One region of the Exiguobacterium sp. s125 genome, then DNA from elsewhere that is predicted to be linked to it. Evidence: riboswitches for the same ligand, from Rfam matches in the RefSeq annotation. Region 1 holds a riboswitch; the other holds the start of a gene.
The links. A riboswitch is a leader RNA that binds a small molecule or an ion and turns the genes downstream of it on or off. The one in region 1 is predicted to bind S-adenosylmethionine.
Positions count from the first base shown of each region.

Region 1 (5,322 bases):
AGGAAAAATACTTTAATTCATATCCGATTAGTCGGAATTAAAAGCGGGATGCGGAGGACGAAAAGGCATGACAGTACGTTTCATGGATGTATTTACAGAGTGGGCGTCATCTTACGACGACACAGTAACGGGGCAAGATCCGGAGTACAAAGAAGTCTTTCGCCGTTATGACGAAATATTAGAGACGGTCGCTGAAAAAGCGATGTCACCCGTTGCCGAATTTGGCGCAGGAACAGGCAACTTGACGCAACGTTTGCTTGCGCGTCATGAGCAGGTACTGGCGATTGAACCAAGTCCGGAAATGCGCGACATCTTAATCAATAAAATTCCGGCACTGGCTGTTCAAGATGGTCATTTCTTATCGTTTGAAGCAGCAGAGGCAAAAAGTTTTGTCTCGACTTATGCGTTTCATCATTTGACGGATGAAGAAAAAGGACAGGCCGTCGATTTGATGGCAGCGATTTTACCGGCAGACGGAAAGATCGTCTATGCCGATACGATGTTCGTTTCTGAGGCAGCACGTCTAGAAACGATTGCAGAAGCAAAAACTCAAGGGTTTGACAACCTTGCAGAAGATTTAGAACGCGAATTTTATCCACTGATTCCAGTGATGGAACAGATTTTTACGTCACGCGGATTTGACGTGACATTCACACAATACAATCACTTCGTCTGGCTCGTAGAAGCCGAGAAAATGGGGGAATAAATCATGACAATCAAAAAAATGAACGTAGAAAGCTTTAACTTGGACCATACGAAAGTCAAAGCACCATATATTCGTGTAGCAGGCTATAAAGAAGGTAAAGTCGACCAAGTCGTCAAATATGATATTCGTTTCACACAACCGAACGTCGAGCAAATGCCGATGCGTGCGATGCACACACTCGAACATTTACTTGCTGAAAACATCCGCAACTATTCGGACGACGTCATCGATGTTTCGCCAATGGGCTGCCAGACTGGTTTCTACATGGCGATGATGAACTTTGACTCAGTCGAAAAAATGAGTGAACTGGTCGAGAAGACACTGAACGACGTCTTAGCGGCTGAAGTGATTCCGGCACAAAACGAAACACAATGTGGGTTTGCGAGCGCACACGACCTTAAAGGAGCGAAGCACTATGCCGAGAAAATGCTTGCCGGTCGCGACGAATGGGACATCGTCTTCGGATGATCGCGAATTCAGTCCGCGACCTCGTCGGAAATACGCCACTGTACGAGATTACTTCATTCGATTTGCCTGCTGGTACGCGGATTTTGGCGAAGCTCGAATGGATGAACCCTGGGGGCAGCGTCAAAGACCGCCTCGGTATCCAACTCGTTGATGCCGCAATCGAACAGGGGTACGTGACACCAGGCGGAACGATCATCGAACCGACTGCCGGCAACACCGGCATCGGTTTGGCGCTCGCCGCTAAAAAATATGACTTACAGGTCATTTGTGTCGTCCCGGAAAAGTTCAGTCAAGAGAAACAGACGTTGATGCGGGCACTCGGCGCGACTGTCGTCAACACGCCGACTGAACTCGATATGCAAGGCGCAATCGATAAGGCAAAAGAACTCGGACAAACGATTCCGAACAGTTATGTGCCACTCCAATTCGAAAACGAAGAAAACTCGGTCACTTATCAGCGGACACTTGGTCCGGAGCTTGTGGCGGAACTCGGTCACATCGACTGGTTCGTCGCCGGATGCGGATCAGGTGGAACGTTTGCCGGAACGACGGCTTTCTTAAAAGAACGCTTCGGGACAAAAGGGGCAATCGTCGAACCGGAAGGCTCCGTCCTCAACGGAGGGTCAGCCGGACCGCATAAAACAGAAGGAATCGGGACAGCCAAATGGCCAAGTCTCGTTTCTCGTGATTTAGTTGATGAAATTCATACGATTTCTGATTCGGATGCTTTTACGAAGGTCCATGAACTGGCGGCACGTGAAGGGTTACTCGTCGGCAGTTCAGCAGGAGCGGCACTCGCCGCGGCGCTCGATATCGCCCAGCGCCATCCTAGAAGTACGATTGTTACCGTCTTCGCAGACAGTGCAGAACGGTATTTGAGCCAACAAATCTTTGAAAAGGTGGACGAGACACATGCGTAAAAAAACAGCGTTGATTCACGGAGGAACGGGTGTAGACAAGGCAACGGGTGCCGTTACACCGCCAATCTATCAAACGAGCACATATAAGCAAGAAAAAATCGGTCAATTAAAAGACGGGTATGAGTACTCGCGCACAGCAAACCCGACGCGGACGAGCATCGAACGATTGATTGCTGATCTTGAAGGAGGCGTCCGTGGATTCGCGTTCGGATCAGGAATGGCGGCGATCCATGCTGTCTTCAATCTGCTTCAGTCTGGCGACCACATCGTCATGACGGACGACGTCTACGGCGGAACGTTCCGCTTGATGCAACGTGTCCTACCGAAGTTCAACATCGAAGTGACATTCGTCGATACGACGGATCTCAGCGCGACGGAAGCGGCGATTCAGGACAACACGAAGATGCTCTACGTCGAGACACCGACGAACCCGTTATTAAAAGTGACGGACATCGAAGCGATCGCAGCCATCACGCGTCGTCACGACTTGAAGCTCGTCGTCGACAACACGTTCGCGACACCATACTTGCAACAACCAATCGCGCTTGGGGCAGATATCGTGCTGCATAGTGCAACGAAATACATCGGCGGACACTCGGACGTCGTCGCAGGGCTTGTCGTCGTCAACGATGATACGCTCGGCGAAGAACTTCACTTCATCCAAAACTCGACGGGTGGAATTCTCGGACCGCAAGACAGCTTCCTGCTTGTCCGTGGTCTGCGGACGCTCGGTATCCGGATGGAAGCGATCGAAGAGACAGCACATGAACTTGTCAGCTTCCTGCAAGCGCAAGACGTCGTCTCGAACATCTTCTACCCGGGGCTCGCATCGCATCCCGGTCATGCGATTCAACAAAAACAAGCGACTGGTTTCGGCGGGATGATCAGCTTTGATGTCGGTTCAGCTGCAAATGCAGAGAAACTTGTGGAAGCGTCACACTTCTTCACGCTTGCTGAAAGCTTAGGGGCGGTCGAAAGTTTGATTTCCGTTCCGGCACGGATGACACATGCATCGATTCCGGCAGAACGTCGGGCAGAACTCGGCATCACGGATGGTCTCGTCCGAATCTCGGTCGGACTTGAAGATGCAGAGGATTTGAAAGAAGATTTAACGCATGCTTTCAGTTTGCTCGAAAAAGTTTCTGAAAAAACTGTTTGACAAGCAAAATAACCCCTGCTAATATTCAAAATATATTAAAAACAACTAAATACCGATAACTCTTATCAAGAGTGGTGGAGGGACTGGCCCGATGAAACCCGGCAACCGCGGAATTTATTTCCGAAGTGGTGCTAATTCCAGCAGACGAACGTCTGCAAGATGAGAGCAAATGGTTTTGTGTACTGAAAGTGCGCGCGTTTGCTCTAAAACGTGCGCACTTTTTTTATGTTTAGGAGGGACAGTAGTGATTCGTTTACAGGATGTAGGAAAGATTTATCGCTCGAAGCGCGGCGAAGTCGAAGCTGTCGCAAACGTCGATCTCACGATTGAGCGCGGCGAAATTTTCGGAATAATTGGTTATTCCGGTGCAGGGAAGTCAACCTTGATTCGCCTGCTGAACATGTTAGAAGCACCGACAAGCGGTTCGATTCAAATTGACGGTGTCGAGATGACGACGTTACGACCGAAAGAATTACGCGGCGTCCGGAAAAATGTCTCGATGGTCTTTCAGCACTTCAACTTGCTTTGGTCACGAACGGTCGAAGAAAACATTATGTTCCCGCTCGAACTCGGCGGATATCCGAAAGCACGCCGGAAAGAACGGGTCGCCGAGCTGATTCAACTCGTTGGACTCGACGGTCGCGAAGGCGCTTATCCGTCACAACTATCCGGTGGACAAAAACAACGCGTCGGGATTGCCCGCGCACTGGCATCAAACCCGGACGTCTTATTATGTGACGAGGCGACAAGCGCCCTTGATCCGAAAACGACGGACTCGATCTTAGAGTTACTCGTCGACATCAATAAAAAACTAAAACTGACGATCGTTTTGATCACACACGAGATGCACGTCATTCAAAAAATCTGTCACCGGGTCGCCGTCATGGAGGCCGGGAAAATCGTCGAACAGGGTCCTGTTTCAGAAGTCTTCCGGCATCCGAAACAAGCGATGACAAAAGAATTCGTCAAACAACTGACGTCGTCTACAGAAAACGAGTTGACGTTCGCGAAACTCCGTGAGCGCTATCCGACAGGGAAAATCGTCCAGCTGACATTCGTCGGTTCGACAGCAGAAAGTCCGATCCTGGCAGAAGTCATGAAAGATTCGACCTTATTATTTAATATCATCGGCGGGAACGTCGGACAGACGCAAGACGGTGCACTCGGAACGTTGTTCATCCAACTGATTGGTGCGACACATGAAACACAAGCGGTCATCGCGAAGCTTCAAGCGAGTGACGTGGAAGTGGAGGTGGATCACCGATGACGACATTCTTTAACGACCTCGATTGGGAAATGGTCTGGACGGCGACTGGCAGTACCGTTTATATGACAGCCGTCGCGGGTCTAGCGACTTTCATACTCGGTTTAATCATTGGTCTGTTGTTGTATGCGACGAATGAAGACTTATTGTTTAAGAACCGGGCACTGTATTCCGTGCTCAGCTTTTTAGTCAACATCTTCCGTTCGATTCCGTTTATTATATTGTTGATTTTATTGATTCCAGTGACGCTCATCATCGTCGGATCGTTCTTAGGACCAACAGCGGCACTTCCGGCACTGATTCTTGGGGCGGCACCGTTTTACGGGCGGATGGTCGAACTGGCACTGCGTGAAGTCGACAAAGGTGTCATCGAAGCAGCGGAATCGATGGGGGCAACGAAGTTCCAAATCATTTATAAAGTGTTGATTCCGGAAGCACTACCAGCAATCGTCTCCGGTATCACCGTCACGCTCGTCGCGCTCGTCGGTTACACGGCAATGGCCGGAGTAGTCGGAGGAGGCGGACTCGGGGACATGGCATATATCGAAGGTTTCCAGCGTTCTCAAAACGATGTCATCGCCATCGCGACATTGTTGATTCTCGTCATCGTCTTCATCATTCAAATTATTGGTGACCTGCTCGTAAAAGCCATCGATAAACGATAATACTATTTTAGTTAACTTGGGAGGGATTATTCATGAAACTTTGGAAAAAATTCGTCGGTACAGCAGCAGTATCCGTCTTAGCAGTCAGTCTTGCGGCATGTGGGGAAGAGTCGTCAGGAGACGACGCGAAGACACTTGTC
Region 1 covers NZ_JACSMI010000001.1:300,329-305,650, forward strand. Annotated here, with positions in the region: gene KNQ05_RS01425 (class I SAM-dependent methyltransferase) at 68-706, shown strand; gene KNQ05_RS01430 (S-ribosylhomocysteine lyase) at 710-1,174, shown strand; gene KNQ05_RS01435 (PLP-dependent cysteine synthase family protein) at 1,171-2,094, shown strand; gene KNQ05_RS01440 (bifunctional cystathionine gamma-lyase/homocysteine desulfhydrase) at 2,087-3,253, shown strand; SAM riboswitch class I at 3,313-3,419, shown strand; gene KNQ05_RS01445 (methionine ABC transporter ATP-binding protein) at 3,498-4,520, shown strand; gene KNQ05_RS01450 (methionine ABC transporter permease) at 4,517-5,182, shown strand; gene KNQ05_RS01455 (MetQ/NlpA family ABC transporter substrate-binding protein) at 5,215-5,322, shown strand, end outside.

Region 2 (5,322 bases), on a different contig from region 1:
TGGTTTTGAGATACTGGTGGTTTTCTAAACTTGCCGGTACTTCATGCGGAACCCGCTCAAGCACAGTGATGCCGTATGTTTCGAGCGCTTGCTGTTTATCCGGGTTATTCGTCATCAAACGGATTTTCGTGACACCGAGGTCCTGAAGCATCGCTGCTGCGACGGCGTAGTCGCGTAAGTCGGCTGCGAATCCGAGCGCATGGTTCGCCTCGACCGTATCGAGTCCTTGTTCTTGGAGCTCATAGGCTTTCAGCTTCGCCATCAGACCAATCCCCCGCCCTTCTTGCCGCAAGTAGAGGACAGCACCACCTTCTTGTTCAATCCGGTCGAGCGCCGCGTCGAGTTGCGGACCGCAGTCACACCGTTTTGATCCGAAGACGTCACCCGTCAGACATTCGGAATGAACGCGGACGAGCATCCCGTCTTCTGCTTCACCTGATAGCACCGTGACATGTTCCTTGGCGTCAGGTGTCGTATAACCAAGCATCCGAAACGCCCCGTGCGTCGTCGGTAACAAGACTTCCGCTTCACGGCGGACAGAGCGCTCGAGATAGCGGACGAGAGCATCGATCGTAATCATTTTTAAATCATGTTCTGCTTTATACGTCACTAAATCATCAACCCGTGCCATCGTCCCGTCGTCTAAAATGATTTCACAGATGACGGCCGCTTCGGCGCTTCCCGCGAGCCGTGCCAAATCAATCCCTGCTTCCGTATGACCACGCCGGACGCGGACGCCGCCTTCGTTTGCGATCAACGGAAAGATGTGTCCGGGACGCTTGAACTGCTTTGGACCATCCGTCAACATCCGCTGAATCGTCATTGCCCGTTCCGCTGCACTGATGCCGGTTTTCGCATCTTCATGATCAATGCTGATCGTAAAAGCCGTTCCGTGCGGATCCGTGTTGACATCTGTCATCGGCCGGAGTTCGAGTCGTGTTGCGATATCCGGACTGACCGGGACACAGACGAGTCCTTTGCCGTAAGTGATCATGAAGTTAATCATCTCGGGTGTCGCATGTTCCGCAAGTAACACGAGATCCCCTTCGTTCTCACGGTTTTCATCGTCACAGACGATGATCGGTCGTCCGCGTTTTAAGTCATCCACTGCTTCTTCAATCGAATCAAATCCGTTCATCATACTTCGCCTCCTAAAAATGCCGACCAGTCCGTTTTCGCATCCTTCTGCGTAAAGTGATAGAGATGTTTCGCCATCAAGTCACATTCGATATTGACGAGGGCACCCGTCTGCAAGCGATCGAACGTCGTGACTTGGCGTGAATGGGGAATCAATGAAATCGTCACCGCGTCGTTTCCGACATGTTGCAGCGTCAGGCTCGTCCCATTAATCGCAATCGATCCTTTCGGAATACAGTACTTGCTCCAGTCGCCTGCCTCAAAACGGTATTCCATCGCTTCACCGTCCGGTCGCCGGCTGAGAAACCGAGCCGTTCCGTCGATATGACCGCTGACGAAGTGACCGCCGAACCGTCCATTCGCCGGCATCGCGCGTTCGAGTTGAACGGCTGCTCCGACCCGTAACGTCTGCAGCGACGTCGCTCGGATCGTCTCATGGACGGCATCGGCCGTGAATCCGCTCTTCGTCATCGCCGTCACCGTCAAACAAATCCCATCAACGGCAATGCTGTCGCCAATCTTTGTTCCGTCAAGCACTGCTGTCGCTTCAATTTCGAGCGCCAGCCCGTTCGGACGGGGGACTTTCCGTTTTATTGTGCCGAGTTCTTCAATCAATCCGGTAAACATGTCATCCTCTCCTTTCGTACATACTGGAGATGGACGTCTTGTCCGATTTGGTTCATTTTCACTAAATCAAAACGGTCTTCGATGTCCTGTTCCGTCGTCAGAGACTTGGTCCCACTGAAGAGGGACGGTGCCTGATAGAGTTCGATCGTATCCACGAGATCCGCTTCTAAAAATGCGGATTGAATCGTGGGACCACCTTCAATCAACAGACTGCGAATACCTTGTTCATATAAAAGTTCGAGGATTTGGTCCGGTGTCGCATACGTCCCGACGAAAACCGTCACGTTCGCCCGTTCGCTTGTTCGTGGCTGTTCCGTCAGCCAGTACGTCGGATTCAAGCCATCGTTTAAGACTTGGAATGTTTCAGTCAGGCGCCCGCGGCGATCGACAATGACACGGACCGGTTCGATGCCGGTCGAACTGCGCAACGTCAGTGCCGGGTCATCGATGATCACCGTGTCGCTTCCGACGAGAATCGCGTCGTGTATCCCGCGTAACTGCCGTCCGTCAGCACGTGCCGCTTCCGAAGTGATAAAGCGTTGTTCACCCGTCGCAATCGTCCCGTTCATCGTTTGGGCGACTTTCACTGTGACATGCGGACGTTTTCGTTCAATCGCCGTCCAAAATGGTTCATACAGTGCCACTGCCTCGTCTTTTAGTAGACCGACTTCGACGTCAATCCCCGCCTGACGGAGACGTGTGATACCGCTTCCTGCGACGAGCGCGTGGCGGTCCTCTGTCGCGATAAAAACACGATTGATTCCTGCTTCGAGGATTGCTTCCGTACACGGCGGTGTTTTGCCGTGATGATTGCACGGTTCGAGTGTCACGTAGAGATCGGCTCCGCGTGCTGCTTCACCTGCCATGAGGAGCGCTTCGACTTCGGCATGGGGTCCTCCCGCATAACGGTGGGCCCCAAAACCAACAATCCGCCCCTGTTTGACGATGACGCAGCCGACACTCGGATTCGGGCTCGTTTGACCGTTTAACATGTGTGCTAGTTGCATCGCATAACTCATGAATGTTTCCATTTTTTCCGCTCCTTTCAATAAAAAAGACGCCTCCTGTAAAAGGGGCGTCGTGATTGAAGGATTGACGAAATAAGCGTCTCGCGTTTCTGTTTTTACACATACAGAAACAGACCTTTCCCTGAAAACATTTTTTCAGAAAATGGCAGCAAGCGCATTGTTTCGTCCTTCTCCCATCCGGACTTTACCGTCGGCCCTGGAGTCTCACCAAGTCAGCCACAGTGCGTACACTGCAGGTCGCGGGCTCATCGATTTATCAATCGCATCACCGCCGGTTGGGATTTTCACCCTACCCCGAAGAACTGGTTATTGAGTTATACAGCTCAAGACTAGCACAGGTCATTCTAAAATACAAAATGAATTGTATTTCATTCTCTTTTTTTAGGAAAACATCAAAAAAAGGACCCTTCTCTTAAAAGAAAAGGATCCTTCCATCTGCACTAAGGCAGAATCCGCTCCGCTCATCTTTCAGACAAACGTCTGACGGAATTGGCACAGTACGACGTAAGAAGTCTGTTGCCGAGGTTTCGTAGGGCCAGTCCCTCCACCTCTCTCGATAAGTGCTACGGTATGAAGTTCATATGTGTGATGTTTCAAGTCGTTCTTATGTCGTGAATCTAATGCTTACACTACGGGGATTCCTTTCTCAAGTCAACCATATTTTCAAAATTAAACCAAATTACCCAGTTTATCAATTTCGACTTCTTTTTGACGTCTTGACAACGTATTTCAATCAATGCTATCCTCTTCACAATGATTATTCCGACAATTCCTATACGATATATCAAGAGTGGGCGAGAGATCTGGCTCTACGAACCCACGGCAACCTGCAACATGCAAGGTGCTCCGACCAGCAAAGCCGATGCTTTGGATGATACCTACGAGAATCTCGTAGTGCGCCTAAAGCACTACGAGTTTTTTAATAGAAGGAGGAACCCTTTATGAATTCATCATCACCCGTCCTGTTTGGCGCAGAAGCTTTTTTGGTTGAACGAGGTCCAATCGGTATTTTACTGTCTCACGGTTTTAACGCAACCCCTCAAAGCGTCCGTACTGTCGGAGAGCAGTTTGCCGCCCAAGGGTTTACCGTGTATGCCCCGCGTCTCGACGGACACGGGACGAGCATCCGTGATTTCGAAGCGTCGACTGCTGAAGATTGGAAACAAAGCCTCCGCCAAGGGTTCGACGTCTTAACCAATCATTGTTCGTCCATTTTCATCGCCGGACAATCGATGGGTGCGACACTTGCCCTTGCACTCGTCGCGGAAGGATTACCTGCTGACGGATTGATTACGATCAATGCAGCGTTAGCGATTCCTGCCTATGAAGCATTATCTTTTGAAGACTGTCCACGCTACTTAAAAGAAAGTACCCCAGACATTAAACGTGAAGCGTTTGAAATCATCTATGACCAGGTCCCTGTCGTCTGCGCATCGGAACTTTTGACCTTGATTGACCAGACACGTCCACTCTTACCAGCCATCGAGATTCCAACACTTATTTTATATTCTGCCGAAGACCATGTCGTCCCGCCTGAAAGTTCGGATTACCTTTATCAAGTCATCGGTTCGACGGACAAACGGAGCTATTGCCTGCTTGACTCCTATCATGTCGCGACCCTCGATTATGATCAAGAAACGATTGTCCGCGAGGCAACACACTTTGTACACCAATATAGTCGTTTGACCCACACCGGTTGATGTCTTTCCTGCGCAAAAGCAAGGGATGAAGACTGTTTCGATGCGTGTTTCAAGCATCGACTAAGCCGTCCAGAACAATATGAATGCGCAAAAAAAATGGCCGATGCTCCCTTGAAACGATGGGAGTATCGGCCATTTGATTGATGTGGTCCTGACTGATGAATCAGTCCTTCGTTTACTTCATCAGTTCTGTTGCTGTTTCTTCCATTGTTGCAGGGCTTGCGATTTCCCCGGCACTTCATGGCAGTGGCGGCAACGCGGCTCATACGACTCTGACGCGCCGACTAAAATGATTGGATCATTGTAGTTGGCAGGTCGACCGTCGATTAAACGTTGCGTCCGCGATGCCGGGTCACCGCACGACAGGCAGATCGCCTGCAGTTTCGTGACGAACTCTGCCCGTGCGAGAAGTTCCGGCATCTTACCGAATGGTTCCGCCCGGAAGTCTTGATCGAGTCCGGCACAGATGACACGTTTTCCGTCCTGCGCGAGGGCCTCGATGACATCGACGATTTCATCATCAAAGAACTGAACTTCGTCAATCGCGACCACTTGTGTCTCTTGTGCGACTGCCGCGTACACGTCACGGCTCGTCGCCATCGGTACCGCGATGACAGAGTTGCCGACGTGCGAGACGACATGTTCTTCATGATAACGGTCGTCGATTGCCGGTTTAAACACTTGGACCGGCAACTTCCCGTACTGAGCCCGGCGAACGCGTCGAATCAATTCTTCCGACTTACCAGAGAACATACTTCCGCAAATCACTTCAATCCAACCATACTGATTTATTACATGCATCATTGCAGACACCGTCCTCTAAAATTAGT
Region 2 covers NZ_JACSMI010000007.1:72,811-78,132, reverse strand. Annotated here, with positions in the region: gene ribB (3,4-dihydroxy-2-butanone-4-phosphate synthase) at 1-1,138, opposite strand, end outside; gene ribE (riboflavin synthase) at 1,138-1,764, opposite strand; gene ribD (bifunctional diaminohydroxyphosphoribosylaminopyrimidine deaminase/5-amino-6-(5-phosphoribosylamino)uracil reductase RibD) at 1,749-2,795, opposite strand; FMN riboswitch at 2,954-3,098, opposite strand; SAM riboswitch class I at 3,251-3,355, opposite strand; SAM riboswitch class I at 3,571-3,673, shown strand; gene KNQ05_RS13935 (alpha/beta hydrolase) at 3,734-4,492, shown strand; gene KNQ05_RS13930 (thymidine kinase) at 4,676-5,293, opposite strand.
Region 2: it holds a riboswitch for S-adenosylmethionine, as region 1 does, so the genes downstream of both, ribD (bifunctional diaminohydroxyphosphoribosylaminopyrimidine deaminase/5-amino-6-(5-phosphoribosylamino)uracil reductase RibD) here and KNQ05_RS01445 (methionine ABC transporter ATP-binding protein) in region 1, are expected to answer to the same signal.